Regions from separate parts of the Vibrio diazotrophicus genome, predicted to be linked through region 1. Evidence: predicted binding sites of a transcription regulator. Region 1 holds the regulator's gene; each other region holds the start of a gene.
The links. The regulator CRP, encoded in region 1, controls carbon source genes, mostly activating them, when cyclic AMP is high. The targets are predictions, from matches to a motif close to TGTGANNNNNNTCACA.

Region 1 (6,315 bases):
GAACTAGGGCTTTCCTATCAGAGCATTAAACGCGTCACTCACCTCAGTGATTTCGATGACTTAATCACAGCGCCCCTACATGGGTTTAAAGATTCGCAAGACTACTACGAGAAATGCTCTGGTATTAACAAACTACAGCAAATTAAAGTACCCACTCAGATCATTCATGCTAAAGACGATCCATTTATGAATGAATCTGTGATTCCCAAATTCATCCTACCTGACAACATCGACTATCGCTTGTTTGAGCAAGGCGGGCACGTTGGCTTTGTATCCGGAAGCATCCTAAAGCCTGAATTTTGGCTGGAAAAAGCATTGCCTGCTTATTATGAAAGTTTGAAAGACGCTCAGGATTAAATATTCGTCAGCAATAAAAAATTCGCCCCTCCATTAATAGGCTGACGTGCGTTATATTGACGAAACAACATTAAGAAGAATTACGAGCAAGTTATGATTGTACCTTGGCAAGATATTGCACCAGAAACATTAGAAAACCTCATCAGCGAATTTGTGCTCAGAGAAGGCACAGATTATGGCGAAGTTGAAGTTTCTCTGGAGCATAAGATCGACCAAATCAAAGCATTACTAAGGAGCGGCGATGCGGTGATTGTCTATTCAGAATTACACGAAAGTATTGATATCAAAGTTAATAATCGATAATCAGTGATAATTGAAATTCCATGTTATAGTGGCTTCAACTCGGGCGATGAACAGATTTCAACGCCTTATTATAGGATTTTTGGACAAGGTTAGTCATGTCAGCAAAACACCCAATTATTGCCGTAACTGGTTCATCAGGTGCAGGCACTACTACAACGTCAGAAGCATTCCGTAAAATGTTCAACATGATGAGTGTTAAACCCGCTTGGGTTGAAGGTGATAGTTTTCACCGTTTCACTCGTCCAGAAATGGATATTGAAATCCGTAAAGCCCGCGAACAGGGTCGTCATATCAGCTACTTCGGCCCAGAAGCCAACGACTTTGGTGCTTTGAGCGAGTTTTTCCGTCAATACGGTAAAGCAGGAACAGGCCAAATCCGACGCTATCTGCACACCTTTGATGAGGCCGTGCCTTATAACCAAATGCCCGGAACATTCACTCCATGGCAAGAGCTTCCAGCTAGTACAGACGTACTCTTCTATGAAGGGCTACACGGTGGTGTAGTAGACGGTGAGGTTAATGTGGCGCAGCATGTCGATTTCCTGATTGGCATGGTACCGATTGTTAACCTTGAGTGGATTCAAAAGTATGTCCGTGACACCCGTGACCGGGGGCACTCGCGCGAAGCCGTGATGGATTCGATAGTTCGCTCAATGGATGACTATCTCAACTACATCACACCACAATTTTCGCGCACGCATATTAACTTTCAACGGGTGCCGACCGTAGATACATCCAACCCACTGAATGCCAAAGGCATTCCTAGTCTGGACGAAAGTTTTGTAGTCATTCGCCTACGTGGAATTAAAAATGTCGACTTCCCATACTTACTGGCAATGATCGACGGCTCCTTTATGTCTCGCCACAACACCATTGTGGTTCCGGGAGGAAAAATGAGTTTTGCCATGGAATTGATTGTAAGACCAATCCTACAGCAACTCATTGAAACGGGGAAAATCGGCTAATCGAAACAAGCTTTTTGCGTTTAGTTTCCATACCGTGACCATGTGCACATTTTTGCGTAAAAAATCAAGGTAGGGACACGATTAAAATCAAGAAAATGTCGCTGAAAAAGGATACTATTCTTAACCGAAACACAAGATAGCTTGCAGCGACCATAAAGTCCTCTTATTCTAGTAAATCTATTTTAAGCTTTGCTAAATATGGATAGCAGCAAGCGTACCCTGCAGAGGAAGTGAGATATTATGGTTCTAGGTAAACCTCAAACCGACCCAACATTAGAGTGGTTTCTTTCACATTGTCACATTCATAAGTACCCTTCAAAAAGCACGCTGATTCACGCGGGCGAGAAAGCAGAAACTTTGTACTACATTGTTAAAGGTTCTGTTGCGGTACTGATTAAAGATGAAGAAGGAAAGGAAATGATCCTTTCTTACCTAAACCAAGGTGACTTCATCGGTGAACTTGGCTTGTTTGAAGAAGGTCAAGAGCGTACAGCATGGGTTCGAGCTAAATCTCCATGTGAAGTTGCTGAAATTTCATTTAAGAAGTTCCGTCAGCTTATCCAAGTTAACCCAGATATTTTAATGCGTCTTTCTGGTCAGATGGCTCGTCGTCTACAAGTAACAAGCCAGAAAGTTGGTGACCTTGCGTTCCTAGACGTAACAGGCCGCATTGCACAAACGCTTCTTAACCTAGCGAAACAGCCTGACGCAATGACTCACCCAGACGGCATGCAGATCAAGATCACTCGTCAAGAAATCGGTCAAATCGTTGGCTGTTCTCGTGAGACAGTAGGTCGTATTCTGAAGATGCTTGAAGAGCAGAATCTAATTTCAGCTCACGGTAAGACTATCGTTGTGTACGGAACTCGTTAATAGCTAACGCTATTACAAAAATTCAAAAGCCACCTTCTGGTGGCTTTTCTTTTTTCTGCTCTATTCGCTAACACATAAAGCTCGGTAAGTGATCACTCTTAACTAGGCAAGAGATTTACTATCGGTACTTTCAAAAATCTTATCTGCAGATGCAGCTACAAATCCTGTATATAGCTCTCCGTTTGCCATTGGATAACGCTTTGCAAACTCATAGAAGCCACCAGGAACCGTTTCAGTGCCATCACTAAATGTTACTGGAACTTTATCTGCCATGGTTGAAGACTGCTCAAGCAATACTTCTGGCGTTCCTTTCACTTCACCGCCCGATTCATTGATAGTAAAACCTGCGCCACGCAAATGGTCATTCACTTGTTTTACTTCTGTAAATGCCTTGAGCTGGTTTACGTTAACCGTAAAGTGGTTAGCCCCATAACCATGCGCCGCCAACCAAGAAGCGTACTCGCTTTCTTCTGCCAGCAACTGGTAATCTGCAAAACTGATATCCCACAAACGACCACCATAAAGGAATGCATCACCTTCAAGTTTAGTTGCATCTACTTGCTCAACCAACTTAGCAACAATCTCTTGAAGCTGTGGTGAACACTCTTCAACTTTCAGTTCACTGATGAATACTTTTGGCTGAAGCGGATCAGGATGCTCATAGTGTTTTGCGACCAGTTTTTTGCTTTCAAAAACATAGTCACCACAATCTTTGTAGCCGAGGGCTAAGAAAGGTTTTGCTAACGTTTCTAGACCAAGAGGAGCAACATTGAAAGTACGTAGTGCAATATGGTCATTGATTAGCGCTTCATCTTCTTCTAACAAGCTATGAACTTTATCTGCGGAAGGACAAAGGCGAGTGATGTAATCATTCCACAATGATTGAAACAGAACTTCTGGCGTCATAGTGCCTCCTTGGCTTCATGAACACGACGTATTGGATTGGAAAAGAGGCTAACTAAAGCCGGTTACTATTCTTTTATAGATTTAAGTTGTTATTAGTTTTCAGGTTTAAACAAACAGGCTTCACCTTTCGATGAAGCCTGAATAACTTTGTTATAGCTCTACACCTGGGCTTAGTGTCGCAGGAAGCTCGGTTGCAGAACCTTCCATTGACGCCATTGGGTAAGCACAGTAGTCCGCAGCGTAGAATGCACTTGGACGTAAGTTACCCGAAGCACCCGGACCACCAAATGGAGCATCACCACTCGCACCCGTTAGCTGACGGTTGCGGTTCACGATACCTGCACGAATATGGTCAACAAAGTATTCCCACTCCGTATCTTCTGTTGTAACTAAGCCAGCAGACAGACCAAAGCGAGTATCGTTAGCCAGCTCAACCGCTTGCTCTAGAGTTTCGTAGCGAACCAATTGCAGTAGTGGGCCGAAGTATTCTTCGTCAGGCAGTTGCGCGATTGGCGTAACATCAATGATACCCGGTGATACGAACGCAGCACCTTTGCTTTGCGCTTCAACAAGGCTCTTACCACCTAGAGATTGTAGGTTGGCTTGGGCATTAAGAATGAAGTCCGCCGCCGCTTTAGAGATTTGAGGCCCCATAAATGGTGCTGGCTCAGCAAATGGCTGATCCATACGCAGCTTCTTCGTCGCTTCTACTAAGCGAGCAACCAGTTCATCGCCTTTCGCACCAACAGGAACATACAGACGACGTGCACAAGTACAACGTTGACCAGCACTGATAAATGCAGACTGAATAATGGTGTAGACCGTTGCGTTCAAATCACCAAAACTCTCAGAAATCACCATTGGGTTATTACCACCCATTTCTAGCGCCAGCATCTTGTCTGGCTGACCAGCAAACTGGCGATGAAGAATGTGCCCTGTATTCGCGCTACCCGTAAACAACAGGCCATCAATACCTTTAGACTGAGCCAGAGCAATACCGGTTTCTTTACCACCTTGTACAAGGTTGATAACGCCTGCTGGTAGACCTGCTGCTTCCCAGAGCTTCATAGTGACTTCTGCCGTCCATGGTGTTTGCTCTGAAGGTTTGAACACAACGGTATTGCCCGCAAGAAGAGCAGGAACAATATGCCCATTCGGTAAGTGGCCAGGGAAGTTGTAAGGACCAAACACGGCCATAACACCCAGTGGGCGGTGGCGCAGTACAATTTGGTTGCCCGCAGCTTCACGCACGGTTTCACCAGTACGGTCATGGTACGCACGAATAGAGATAGCAATTTTGCCAGCCATAGCAGCCGCTTCAGTGCGAGTTTCCCAAATTGGTTTACCCGTTTCTTTCGCGATCACTTCTGCAATTTGCTCGCTGTTCTCCTTAATTTTTTCAGCAAAAGCGAGAACCACTTTTTCACGCTCTGCGAAAGGCAGTTTTTTCCAGCTAACAAATGCATTGCGAGCAGAAGCAACGGCTTCTTCTACTTGCTCTTGTGTTGCACTTTGACCTTGCCAAATGACCTCATCGTTATAAGGGCTTAAAGATGAAAGCATTTCACCTTTACCTTCCAACCACTGTCCTGCGATCCACTGAGTCATAATGTGTTCCTTAAATTCTTTTACTGAGCCAAAATTCGAATAAAGTCGCCATTATCTACTTTCAGTGCATTTGCTACTTTTGGAGAGATAATTGCGCTGCCGTTTTCACGGTTGAATGCTGCTTTTGCGGCGGTCGCTCGAAAGTTTTCAAACGATGTATTACAGATTAAAAAATCTTGCGAGCTTGAGTGTTCAGCAATAATGACCTTCACTCGAACTGAGTTACGTACCGAGTCGATATTGTTGATATCACACTCCACACTTGGGCCCGCATCAAAGATGTCGACATAATTGCGACAGGTAAACCCTTCCTTCTCCAACAATTTAAGAGCAGGTCGTGTCTTTTCATGCACCTGACCAATCACTTCCTGTGCTTCTTTGCTGAGCAAATTGATATATATCGGCAGTTTAGGCATCAAATCCGCAATAAAGCCTTTCTTACCAATGCCGGTCAGATAGTCAGCCATGGTGAAATCAATTGAGAAAAAGTGTTCTTGCAGCCATTGCCAGAATGGCGAATTGCCATCTTCGTCGGAGACACCACGCATCTCAGCGAAAATAGTCTTAGAGAATCGATGTGGGTGTTCGGCCATCATCAAGAATCGGCATTTAGACATCAGTCTGCCGTTTAGACCTTGACGAAATTCTGGGCGTAAAAACAGTGTGCAGATTTCCGAACAACCAGTGTAGTTATTGCCAAAAGTCAGCAACTTAACCACATTGTTTACATTCAGCTTTGGTGATGAATGCACTATGGTGCTGATGTGATAAGAATAAAACGGAACATCCCAACCGACAGCGGCTTCAATTCCCGTTGTCCCAGCCACTTCACCCGTTTCTGAATCAAAACCGACCATCAGGTAGCCTTCATCCGATGGTGAAGTAACGTCTGGTTTAGTAAAACTGTATTCAGAGTGTTTGATACGGTTGGTTAACAGTTCTTCGTTAACCGGTAATGAAGTGAAACCATGACCAGATTCGACAGCACAAGTGTGCAACGCGTCGTAATCGGACATAGAAATTGGGCGTACAACTAGCATCAATACTTCCCTCCAGATGCATTTAGGGCCTAATCATTAGGCCCTTTGAGGCTCACAAGTTGATGTGAGCCTTTTAGCTTAGTTTTTACATAAGTGATGCGATTGCTTTATCCAAACGCGCTAAGCCTTCTTCAATTTCTTCTTTTTCGATAATGAGTGATGGAGTCATACGTACCACGTTTGCACCTGCCATCAGGATCATCAGACCTTGTTTACCAGCGGCAACAAGAATGTCGCGCGCACGGCCTTGCCACTCTTCATTT
Region 2 (6,315 bases), 170 kb from region 1:
GTAAACTGATTGATTGGCAAGAAGAGATGTCTGACTCCGGCGAGATGTTGGATGAACTTCGCAGCCAAGTATTTGACGACCGCGTTTACGCCTTTACACCGCGTGGGGATGTTGTCGACCTGCCAATGGGAGCAACGCCACTGGATTTCGCATACCACATTCACTCTGAAGTGGGGCATCGCTGTATCGGTGCCAAAGTAGGTGGGCGTATTGTGCCATTCACCCACAAACTTCAAATGGGTGACCAAGTCGAAATTATCACAGCGAAAGAACCTAACCCGTCACGTGACTGGCTAAACCCTGCAACGGGCTTTGTTCATTCTGGCCGTGCTCGTGCGAAGATCAATGCTTGGTTCCGTAAACAGAGCCGTGAGAAAAACCTTGAAGCTGGACGCGAAATTCTAGAAACAGAGTTAGCTAAAATCGGTGCGACGCTCAAAGATGCGGAGCAATATGCTCTGAAACGTTTTAACGTTAACAGTGCTGACGAACTTTATGTCGGTGTTGGTAGTGGCGATTTACGTATTAACCAGATCGTTAACCACATCAATGCGCTAGTGAATAAGCCGACGGCGGAAGAAGAAGACAAACTGGTACTTGAGAAGCTCAAGGGAGATGAGTCGAAATCCGCAACTCTTCATCGTCCGCAAAAAGATGCCGTCGTGGTTGAAGGCGTCGATAACCTGATGACCCATCTAGCGCGTTGTTGTCAGCCGATTCCGGGTGATGAAATCAAAGGTTATATCACTCAAGGTCGGGGCATTTCGGTACACAGAAGCGACTGTGAGCAGTTGGAAGAACTGAGTCACCACGCACCAGAACGTATTATTGATACCGTTTGGGGGGCTGGATTTATGGGTTCTTACATCCTGACCTTACGAGTGGAAGCGATGGAGCGCGTGGGCTTGCTAAAAGATATTACTAGTCTGCTGGCGAACGAGAAGGTGAAAGTACTTACCATGAAGAGCCGTAGTGACTACAAACGTCAAATCGTGATCATGGATTTCGAGCTAGAGGTTAACAACATCGAAATTTTGGCTCGTGTGTCTAAGCGACTAGAACAAGTGAAAGACGTTATGCTCGTCAAACGCCTTGGCTAGCTCTAAATAACAGATTGAAATGAAAGGTAAGTGGTTCGCCACTTACCTTTTTCTTTTCTATCTCTAAACCACTGGTTTTTCTGGTGGATATTTATAAGGAAACAGATATGAGTCATCCAATCGAGCAGTTAGTCGACATTATGGCGAAATTGCGTGACCCGGAAACAGGGTGTCTTTGGGATAAGAAGCAGACCTTTGAAAGCGTTGTTCCATATACCATTGAAGAAACCTATGAAGTGGTAGATGCCATTCACAATCAAGATTGGCCCAATTTAAAAGAAGAGCTGGGTGACTTACTGTTTCAGGTGATTTTCTACAGTCAGATGGCTCAGGAACAAGGGTTATTCGATTTTCGCGATGTAGTGGAGACGGTGAATGAAAAGCTGACTCGCCGTCATCCTCATGTTTTTTCAGATGCAAAATTTGCTGATGAAGCAGAACTGAATGCCAATTGGGAAAAGGAAAAATCCCTCGAAAAAGCCCAAGTAGGCAAAAGCGAGCAAAGTATTCTAGACTCTATACCACAATCGCTACCAGCGTTATCGCGAGCGAATAAGATTCAAAAAAAATGCGCAAAATACGGATTCGACTGGGAGACTTTAGGTCCGGTTGTAGACAAAGTGCATGAAGAAATTGAAGAAGTGGTTGCCGAAGCCATCAATATCGATGTTGATGAGTCGAGAGTTGAAGAGGAGCTGGGGGATTTGCTGTTTGCCACGGTGAATTTAGTTCGTCATCTCAAGAAAGATCCTGAGGTCGCTCTTACCAAGGCTAACCGTAAATTTGTAAAGCGTTTTCAAGGTGTTGAGGCTCAAGTAAGAGAGCAGAATAAAACCTTGACGGACTTTTCATTGCAAGAGTTAGATGGCATGTGGGAGCGAGTAAAAAGACGGGAAAAAGGTCTAGAGTGAAGCCCTGAATATGGGCTTTTGAGACAAAATTAACCCAATTAAATTACTTTGTTTGCATTCTGCGATATGGCTATTTGATTTGAAGCAAAAAATTAAAAACTGAGTGTGATAGATTTCACGTTGTGGCGGTAATTGGGTTCTGGTATAGTTTTGTCCCGTCCAGAAGAAATCCATTTCCCTCATTCAACCAATTTCAGGTTAAACATGACGACAAATTATATTTTTGTTACTGGCGGGGTTGTATCCTCACTAGGTAAAGGTATTGCAGCAGCATCGCTTGCGGCTATTTTAGAAGCTCGTGGTCTTAAAGTGACTATGATGAAGCTTGACCCTTACATCAACGTTGATCCAGGCACAATGAGCCCTACTCAACACGGTGAAGTGTTTGTCACGGAAGATGGCGCTGAAACAGACCTTGACCTTGGTCACTACGAACGCTTTATTCGTACTAAGATGACCAAGCGCAATAACTTTACTGCTGGTCGTGTTTATGCTGACGTTTTACGTAAAGAGCGTCGTGGCGATTACCTAGGTGCAACCATTCAGGTTATCCCGCACATCACTAACGCTATCAAAGACCGTGTAATCGCGGGCTCCGAAGGTCACGATGTGGCTATCGTTGAGGTTGGTGGCACAGTTGGTGATATCGAATCTCTACCATTCATGGAAGCGATTCGTCAGTTGGCAATCGAAGTAGGTCGTGAACACGCAATGTTCATGCATTTGACTCTAGTACCTTACCTTGCTGCGGCAGGTGAAGTGAAAACTAAGCCAACTCAACACTCTGTAAAAGAACTGCTATCTATCGGTATTCAGCCAGACATCCTAGTATGTCGTAGCGACCGTATGATCCCAGCAAACGAGCGTAAGAAGATTGCACTTTTCTGTAACGTTTCTGAGAAAGCAGTAATTTCAATGAAGGACGTAGATTCTATCTACAAGATCCCTCAATTGGTTAAATCTCAAGGCTTGGATGATTTAGTTTGTGCTCGTTTCGGTATCAATGCTCCTGAAGCTGATCTGTCAGAATGGGAACAAGTTATTTACGAAGAAGCGAATCCAACGGGTGAAGTCACCATTGGTATGGTTGGTAAGTACATTGAACTACCAGACGCTTACAAATCGGTAAACGAAGCACTGAAACATGCTGGCCTAAAAAATCGTTTGAATGTAACGATTAAATATGTAGATTCTCAAGACGTAGAAACTCGTGGTTTCGAAGTTCTGCATGGTCTTGATGCAATCTTGGTTCCGGGTGGCTTTGGTGACCGTGGTATTGAAGGCAAGATTATGGCTGCTCAATATGCACGTGAAAACAAGGTTCCTTACCTAGGTATCTGTCTAGGTATGCAAGTAGCGCTTATTGAGTTCGCTCGTAACGTTGCTGGTATGGAAGGTGCACATTCAACAGAATTTAACAAAAACACTAAGTACCCTGTGGTAGGTTTGATTACTGAATGGGTAGATAGTGAAGGTAACGTTGAAGAGCGTACAGAGACTTCTGATCTTGGCGGCACAATGCGCCTAGGTTCTCAGTTATGCCACCTAGAAAAAGGTACTAAAGCTTACCAACTATACGGTAGCGCGACGATCCATGAACGTCACCGTCACCGTTATGAAGTAAACAACAATCTTCGTCCGCAGATTGAAAAAGCTGGCCTAAAAGTATCAGGCTTATCTGCTGACAAGAAATTGGTTGAAGTGATTGAGAACCCTGCTCACCCATGGTTTGTAGCAGCGCAGTTCCACCCAGAATTCACATCAACCCCTCGTGATGGTCACCCATTATTTGCTGGTTTCGTGAAAGCAGCGGGTGAGTTCCAACGCGGTGAATCTGAGAAGTAACAAGGATACGGACAGTTGCTTTAAGTTGTGCAGCTGTCCTTTATAGTTTTGACATTTAAATTCAACGAGAGGAAACATTAATGTCTAAGATCGTTAAAGTTCTAGGTCGTGAAATCATCGACTCACGTGGTAACCCAACTGTAGAAGCTGAAGTACACCTAGAAGGCGGTTTCGTTGGTATGGCGGCAGCTCCATCTGGCGCATCTACTGGTTCTCGTGAAGCTCTTGAGCTACGCGATGGCGACAAATCACGTTTCCTAGGTAAAGGTGTTCTTAAAGCAATCGCTGCTGTAAATGGTCCTATCGCTGACGCTCTAGTTGGTAAAGATGCTAAAGACCAAGCTGCTATTGACCAAATCATGATCGACCTAGATGGTACTGAAAACAAATCTAACTTCGGTGCTAACGCAATCCTAGCTGTATCTCTAGCAAACGCTAAAGCAGCAGCAGCAGCTAAAGGCATGCCTCTATACGAGCACATCGCTGAGCTAAACGGCACTGCAGGTCAATTCTCTATGCCTCTACCAATGATGAACATCATCAACGGTGGTGAGCACGCAGATAACAACGTTGATATCCAAGAATTCATGATTCAACCAGTTGGTGCTGCAACTCTTAAAGAAGCTGTACGCATGGGTGCGGAAGTATTCCACAACCTAGCTAAAGTTCTTAAGTCTAAAGGTTACAACACTGCTGTTGGTGACGAAGGTGGTTTCGCTCCTAACCTAAAATCTAACGCTGAAGCGCTAGAAGTTATCGCAGAAGCAGTTGCTGCTGCTGGTTACGTTCTAGGTAAAGACATCACTCTAGCTATGGACTGTGCAGCATCTGAGTTCTACGACAAAGACGCTGGCATCTACAACATGAAAGGCGAAGGTAAAACTTTCTCTTCTGAAGAGTTCAACCACTACCTAGCTGGTCTAGTTGAGAAATTCCCTATCGTTTCTATCGAAGATGGTCTAGACGAGTCTGATTGGGATGGTTTCGCACACCAAACTCAACTTCTAGGCGACAAGATCCAACTTGTTGGTGACGATCTATTCGTAACTAACACTAAGATTCTTGCTCAAGGTATCGAGAAAGGCATTGCTAACTCTATCCTAATCAAGTTCAACCAAATCGGTTCTCTAACTGAGACTCTAGCTGCAATCAAGATGGCTAAAGACGCAGGTTACACAGCAGTAATCTCTCACCGTTCTGGCGAAACTGAAGATGCAACTATCGCTGACCTAGCGGTAGGTACAGCTGCAGGTCAAATCAAAACTGGTTCTATGAGCCGTTCTGACCGTGTTGCTAAGTACAACCAACTTATCCGTATCGAAGAAGCGCTAGCTGGTCGTGCTCCTTTCAACGGTCTTAAAGAAGTTAAAGGCCAAGCTTAATTATTAGCTTAGCTTTATAGTTCTTTATAAATACCTCGCTTAGGCGAGGTATTTTTTTGCGTAAAGAAAAGTAAGGTTGGATTCAAAACAGGATTGATTCCACAAAGCGCTCAAGACTTCCCTGTGCGCTTAGACAAGGGAAGTCATGCCCTTGTAAATTTGTTCCATCAAACCTGTCTTGAAAATTAACTTCTTTTGGTAAATAAGATTAGGGATACTCATTCCCTGTTTCGACTATTTAGAAAGTAACGAAATCGCCTCAATCCGTCTTTTCTCTAATTCATCGCGAATCGCTTTGCCCTGAAAGCCATCGGCAATAATATCCCTCACATCGATACTGAGTGCGGCTTGATAGGCAGCGTCAAATATTGCTTTTTGAGGGTAAGGATTCTCTTCACAGCCTAAACGACCTGAATGGTCAGCCTGACAACAAAGTAACACTTCTTCTAAACGCTCTGGCTTTCGCCATACGTCGAGTTTATTGAGAATTTTGAGTTTGGTACTGGCTTTCAGCTCTGCCGCTCTGTGGACGTTTGAGTGCTGCTCACAAACCAATAGCGCCAGTTCTTTAAATTCATTCGGCACGCGTACTCGTTCGCAAAGTTTCTTGATGATTTTAATGCCTGTATGGCAATGCATTTTATGGCTTGGCCATTCAGACTCAGGTGTTACACCTTTCCCTAAATCATGCACTTGCGCGGCAAATCGCACTGTCAGAGACGAAGAGAGCTGAGCAGCTTGCTTCGCTACCATAAGTGTATGAATACCTGTATCAATTTCTGGATGCCACTTTTCCGGTTGAGGAACACCAAACAGACGATCGAATTCAGGAAGTACTACCTTTAACGCGCCACAATCTCTCAGTACAGACAGAAATACTTCAGGATTCTTAGTCGAAAGGGATTTATGCCACTCCTGCCATACACGTTCCGCGGTTAAATGCTCAAGCTCGCCACTACTCGCGATTTGAGCCATAAGAGCCATGGTTTCTTCTGCAACCCTAAAGCCAAGATGAGAAAGTTTTGCTGCGAAGCGGGCTAAGCGTAGAACACGAAGAGGATCTTCAATAAAGGCGTC
Region 3 (6,315 bases), on a different replicon from region 1:
AACGTCAGCCGCAGGGATGATGATCTCCGCCATGCTTACACGGTAGTCAGGAATGAAGACCACTTTCAGTTTGTTACCGATACGTGGATCGTTATTCACTTTCTCTGCAATCTTGTTGATTGCGTAAATGATCTCTTTCGCTAGGTGGTAACCCGGCGCTGCTTTCGCTGCGAAGAACACCACTCGAGGATGCACATCAAAAGATGGATCGTTGATGATGCGGTGGTACAGAGAAAGAATGTGCAGCATGTTTAGGTGCTGACGTTTGTATTCGTGTAGACGTTTGATTTGAACGTCAAAGATCGCATTGGTATCAAGTTCGATACCCATGTTCTCTTTCACCCAGTTAGCCAAACGCGCTTTGTTCTCTTTCTTCACTGCCATGAACTGCTTCTGGAACTTCGTATCACCAGCGAACTGAGAAATAGATTCTAGTTGGTCGAGATGCGCTGGCCACTGGTCACCAATTTTCTCAGTAATCAATGCAGACAAAGCTGGGTTACAGAATTTCAGCCAACGACGAGGTGTAATACCGTTGGTCACGTTCTGTAGACGACTCGGGTACAGCTCGTTGAACTCAGGGAACAGGTCACGTTTTACTAGCTCTGAGTGCAGAGCAGCAACACCGTTTACAGCGTAAGAACCCACTACACAAAGGTTTGCCATGCGCACCATGCGATGGAAGCCTTCTTCAATAATGGACAGCTTCTGTTGTTTAGAAACATCACCCGGCCATTTCGCGCGAACTTCCTGCATAAAGCGATGGTTGATCTCGTAAATGATTTCCATATGACGAGGAAGCAGACGCTGAATCAAAGACTCGCTCCATGTTTCCAATGCTTCTGGCAACAAGGTGTGGTTGGTGTAAGCGAATGTCTTAGAACAGATGTCCCAAGCCGCTTCCCAAGATAGGCCACGCTCATCGACCAAAATACGCATTAATTCAGGGATCGCGATGGTTGGGTGAGTATCGTTAAGCTGGATTGTCTCTTTCTTCGGTAGATCTTCCAGTGCAAAACCAGCACCTTCATGACGACGAAGAATGTCACGTACCGATGCCGCACTGTGGAAGTACTGTTGCATCAAGCGCAGTGTTTTACCTTTCTCATGGTTGTCGTTCGGGTAAAGCACTTTAGTAATGTTGCCCGCATCAATCAGAGAGTGCTGAGCTTCGAAGTAGTTACCGTTGTTAAAGCTCTCTAGTGAGAATGGTGCAATGGCACGACATTCCCAAAGGCGTAGTGGATAAACAGTATCGCTTTGGTAGCCCACAATTGGTAAATCCCAAGGCATCGCTTGCACTAACATGCCAGGAACCCATTTGCGAACTTCTTTGCCATTCTCATGGATCACTTCAACGTGACCGTAGAAGCCGATTTCTTGTTTCAGCTCAGGGCGCGCGATTTCCCAAGGGTAACCTTCTACACCACACCAAGCATCAGGCGCTTCTTTCTGATGACCTTGCTCAAAAGACTGTTTGAATAAGCCGTATTCGTAGTGAAGACCGTAACCCACTGTTGGGTATTCTTGAGCAGCACATGAGTCCATGAAACACGCAGCAAGACGACCAAGACCACCGTTACCCAATGAAGGGTCGCGCTCTTCTTCCAACAAATCTGTTAAGTTTTGGCCCAATTCCGCCATCGCTTCAGAAACCTGTTCATAAAGGCCCATGCTAATCAGGTTGTTACCTGTTAAACGGCCAATCAGGAACTCAAGAGATAGGTAGTTCAAGCTTTTAGCATTAACGATGCGCTCGTCTTGCTCGGTTTCAAGCATGTCGAACGTTGTTAATTCTGCTAGAGCATGACCCATAGCCAAATACCAAGAACGGCTAGAAGCATGTTCCACAGTGGTCGCGTATGTCGCGGTAAGATTACGCTTTACGTTCGCTTGGAACGCTGCTTTATCAAACGTTTTCTGTTGCGTAGGTTTCATCGAGAAATCTCTCTTATCAGTTCTAATTCATCTGTGCCATATCCTGCCCGTACAACAAAATGTAAACATCCTCCCAAGTTGTCATGAATTTAGGAGGAGGAGTGAGGGCGTAGAGGGTGTAGCACTTAAGTCGGAGTGATCAATCTCTCATTGATAATCCAATCCGTGAGATTCTGAGTGATTGAGATCACAACGACTGCCTCAATAACCTTAGACGGGGTTTAAACAGCTCGGAGATTCAAGCAGTGCTCCTTTTGCTCATAATGTATACTTCGTCACACTAAAATTATCGTTTTTACTCAAATTACATAAAATTTCGTACAACCCACCTGTCAACCAAACGGATAGCTCAGCAAATTTATTGATCAAAATCACAAATTAGGGGCGTAGTCTGCTTAAGAATGTGAATAGTGCGAGATTCGAGAAAGGGATCAATAAACGTAGTGAAAAACATCAAGTAACATCATTGCCACAAAAGTGACAGAGATCTCTGTTTTCTCCTCTTATTATTTGATCGAAGGGAGATCAAGAATGTGGATTCCTTCTAAACTGACGCGCCCCGGCCGCCTGCACAACGCAATTGTTCGCCCAAGAGTGCTGGACATTTTGCATAACGCCACATGCTATAAGTTAGTGCTATTTCGCTCCCCTGCAGGCTATGGCAAAACTACCATGGCGGCTCAGTGGCTTGCAGATAAACCTCACGTTGGTTGGTACAGCATTGACGATAGTGACAACGATCCTTTCCGATTCTTGAACTATTTTCTACAAGCGATCAATAAAGCAACGGATCAAAGTTGCCCGAATGCGCAAAAACTGGCGGAAAAGCGTCAGTTCTCTTCGATTCATTCACTGTTTAGTGAAGTGTTCACCGAAATGGCTCACTACCACCAAGAATGTTATGTGGTGTTGGATGACTATCATCTGCTGTCTGATGACGAAATTCATGAAGCGATGCGCTTTTTCATCAAACACATGCCGGACAACATGACCTTAGTGGTGACCAGTCGCGCAGCGCCACCACTGGGCACAGCAAACTTGCGTGTGCGTGATTTGATGATCGAGATTGGTAACGAACTGCTGGCATTCGACACCGAAGAAACCACCCGTTTCTTTAATCAACGAGTTACCGATGGCGTTGACGACTCTACAGCAAACAGCTTACGTGATTACGTGGAAGGCTGGCCTTCAGCGTTGCAACTTATCGCTCTGCAAGCGCAATATCAAAAGCGTACTCTGGAGCAAAGTGCGGAATCTGTTTCTCACTTCAATCATGCACATTTGTGGGATTACTTGGTTGAAGAGGTATTTGACCTTCTCGACAACGAAACCCGTCAGTTCCTGATGCAGTGTTCAGTGTTGGAACATTTCAACGATTCACTGGTCACCGCACTGACCAAACGTGACGACGCGTTAAGTATGATTGAATCGTTAAACCGTTTTGGCTTGTTTATTTACCCGTTGGAAGGCGAACACAACTGGTATCGCTTCCACAATTTGTTTGGTGAGTTCCTTGCCCACCAGCGTCTGGCTCGCATTCCACAGCAAGAACACGACTTACACCGCGAAGCGTCACTGGCATGGTTGGAAATGTCTAACCCGCACCAAGCTTTGCGTCATGCCAAAATCGCTCAGGATACCGATTTACTCGCCACCATTTTAAGCAAACACGGCTGGAGCATGTTCAACCAAGGCGAATTGGAGATGTTGGAGTCTTCAATCAACCTGCTTTCTTCTAATCAGCTTTATAGCGAACCTAAGCTCTGCATGCTTCAAGCTTGGCTCGCTCAAAGTCAGCACAGATACAACGATGTCGGTGCCCTGCTTTCCAAAGCTGATGAAGAGATGGCAAAGCTTAATGTGGAACTGTCGAGTAAAGAGCAAGGTGAATTCAACGCATTACGTGCTCAGGTTGCGATTAACCAAAACGAACCGGAAAAAGCTTTAGAGCTCGCTGAATTAGCTTTAAGCCAGCTCGATAACACCATTTATCGCAGCCGAATTGTGGCAACGTCCGTTGTGGGTGAAGTCAACCACGTATTAGGTCAACTCAGCCGTGCTCTGCCAATGATGCAGCAGACCGAGAAACTGGCTCGCCAGTATCAGGTTTATCATCAAGCGCTTTGGGCATTATTGCAGCAAAGCGAAATTCTGATTGCTCAGGGTTATGTTCAAGCCGCTTATGAAGTTCAGGACAATGCGTTCAAACTGATTGAAGAACATCAACTTCACCAGTTGCCATTGCATGAATTTTTGTTGCGAGTACGTGCACAAATTCTCTGGTGTTGGAACCGTTTGGATGAAGCCGAAGAGTGCGCCTACAAAGGGTTGGACGTTCTCGGCAATCACTCGCCAAGTAAACATCTGCACAGTTATTCTATGCTGGCGCGCATCTCGGTTGGCCGTGGCGAACTGGACAAAGCCAGTCGCTTTATTGAGCAGATTCTGCACCTGATGAAGCAGTCTAGCTATCACGTAGACTGGACAGCAAACGCGTCGCTTTCATTGCTGCTTTACTGGCAAGCTCGCGGTGATATGGATTCGATTCAGAATTGGCTGAATACTTCTACTCGCCCAGAAAGAGCCTGTAACCACTTCTCTCAACTGCAATGGCGCAATATTGCCCGTGCTCAAATTAACTTAGACATGATGGAAGAAGCCCAGCAAACGTTGGAATTCATGCAAGAAGAAGCGAAGAAGTATCAGTTAATTACCGATATCAACCGTAACCTGATTGTTGAGTCGATTCTGGCAACGACTCTTGGTAAAGAAGAGGAAGCACGCGATAAGCTTAAGCAAGCGTTAGCTCTCACTAACCAAACCGGTATGATTGGCAACTTCCTGATCGACGGCGCCAAAGTGGGTCATGTGTTGGAGAAACTGATTCAACGCGGTGAGCTGGGCGATTTAGAACGCCACCGTGCGCAACAGTTAATGAAAGAGATTTCAACCACCCAACGCAGCCGTTCTGTGCATTTTGATGAAGAGTTTGTAGAGAAACTGATCAATCACCCGAACATTCCAGAGTTAGTACGTACTAGCCCACTAACTCAACGTGAATGGCAAGTGTTAGGTTTGATCTATTCCGGTTTCAGCAATGAACAAATTGCACAGGAACTTGATGTGGCTGGAACAACCATCAAAACTCACATTCGCAATCTGTATCAGAAACTTAACATCGCTAACCGTAAAGAAGCGGTTCACACCGCTGAGAATCTGCTGCAGTTGATGGGATATTGATTCAAGTAGAACGCAAAGAGCCAGCAAATGCTGGCTCTTTTTATATTCTTTCTTAAGGTTAGAAAGGTTTTGGCGCGAAACCTGTCATCACTTCAATGCGCATGGCTTTACCAATTTTCGTCATTGGGTGAACAACCACTAAACCTTTTACTTTCTTCTTAAGCTTACCTAAATCCGCTTGCTCTTCTTTCGTGATTTCACGAGAGAAAGCCATATCCGATAACTCTTTACGCTCTTTATTGAGATCGTACTCAGCTTTGTGCTTCAAGCTTTTTAGCTGCTTAGTTAGTCTATCGATGTCATCGGTAAATTTTGTGATCATCGCACTATCGCCGCGAGTCTTGGCTGCATCCAACTTGTGATGGCAAGTATCGATGCGATTGTTCAGTTGTTGAATGTCGTTCTTCAGACTCATGGTTTAGTCCTTACATAAAATTTGGAGGCGGAGTATAGCATAGCTGCTTCAGTAGGACATGTGGAATTTATATAGAATGAATTCGTTAGTATTTAGTCGCTTCTATAGGCAAAGCACAGGAATGATAGTGCCAAAGTGCGAACGTCGAGCTTATGGTTACAGAAACTCAATTCACCTCAGTGAAGATCAAACATCAGCACTGAGGTGAAACCGCGTAATTAAGCCAAACCCTCTAAGTTAATATCGGCACGAGTTGATGATACAAGCCAATTCCTAGCAATACGTTGAATGGGAATGTCAAACCCAGAGAGCTCAACATCGCAAGACCTATGTTAGCTTCAGGTATTGCCGCTTTAATCGCAGCAGGAGCAGCAATATAGGACGCGCTGGCTGTTAAGCTGGCAAGTATCACTATCGACCCTTCGCTTAAACCAAGTAGACCGCCAATCACCACGCCGATTGAACCTAAACACATAGGAGCACAGAGTGCAAAGACCATCAATCGCCATTGCTGGACAGGTAAAGGTCTGAGTGTATGCGCAGCCGTGATACCCATTTCCAATAGGAATAGAGCCAGTACCGCTTTAAAACCGCCCATCAACAAATCAGTTACCGGAGCGCCTTCTTTACTGCCGTACATTAGACCGATAATCACGCCACCCACCAGCAATATAACGCCTTTGTTGGTTAATGCTTCATGCCAAAGCGCACCAATAGAAACC

Region 2: the regulator CRP is predicted to act here: its motif matches at 2,116-2,131, upstream of AAGA51_RS02175 (CTP synthase).
Region 3: the regulator CRP is predicted to act here: its motif matches at 2,073-2,088, upstream of AAGA51_RS21370 (glycogen/starch/alpha-glucan phosphorylase).

Annotation. Positions count from the first base shown of each region.
Region 1 is NZ_CP151842.1:283,300-289,614, reverse strand. It holds gene AAGA51_RS01310 (hydrolase) at 1-357, shown strand, start outside; gene AAGA51_RS01305 (YheU family protein) at 451-660, shown strand; gene AAGA51_RS01300 (phosphoribulokinase) at 756-1,625, shown strand; gene crp (cAMP-activated global transcriptional regulator CRP) at 1,866-2,498, shown strand; gene AAGA51_RS01290 (DUF1338 domain-containing protein) at 2,601-3,404, opposite strand; gene astD (succinylglutamate-semialdehyde dehydrogenase) at 3,555-5,012, opposite strand; gene astA (arginine N-succinyltransferase) at 5,033-6,052, opposite strand; gene AAGA51_RS01275 (aspartate aminotransferase family protein) at 6,138-6,315, opposite strand, start outside.
Region 2 is NZ_CP151842.1:453,257-459,571, forward strand. It holds gene relA (GTP diphosphokinase) at 1-1,100, shown strand, start outside; gene mazG (nucleoside triphosphate pyrophosphohydrolase) at 1,208-2,011, shown strand; gene AAGA51_RS02175 (CTP synthase) at 2,216-3,856, shown strand; gene eno (phosphopyruvate hydratase) at 3,937-5,238, shown strand; gene AAGA51_RS02185 (multifunctional CCA addition/repair protein) at 5,473-6,315, opposite strand, start outside.
Region 3 is NZ_CP151843.1:1,338,832-1,345,146, reverse strand. It holds gene AAGA51_RS21370 (glycogen/starch/alpha-glucan phosphorylase) at 1-1,938, opposite strand, end outside; gene malT (HTH-type transcriptional regulator MalT) at 2,470-5,178, shown strand; gene AAGA51_RS21360 (YibL family ribosome-associated protein) at 5,237-5,593, opposite strand; gene AAGA51_RS21355 (sodium-dependent bicarbonate transport family permease) at 5,826-6,315, opposite strand, start outside.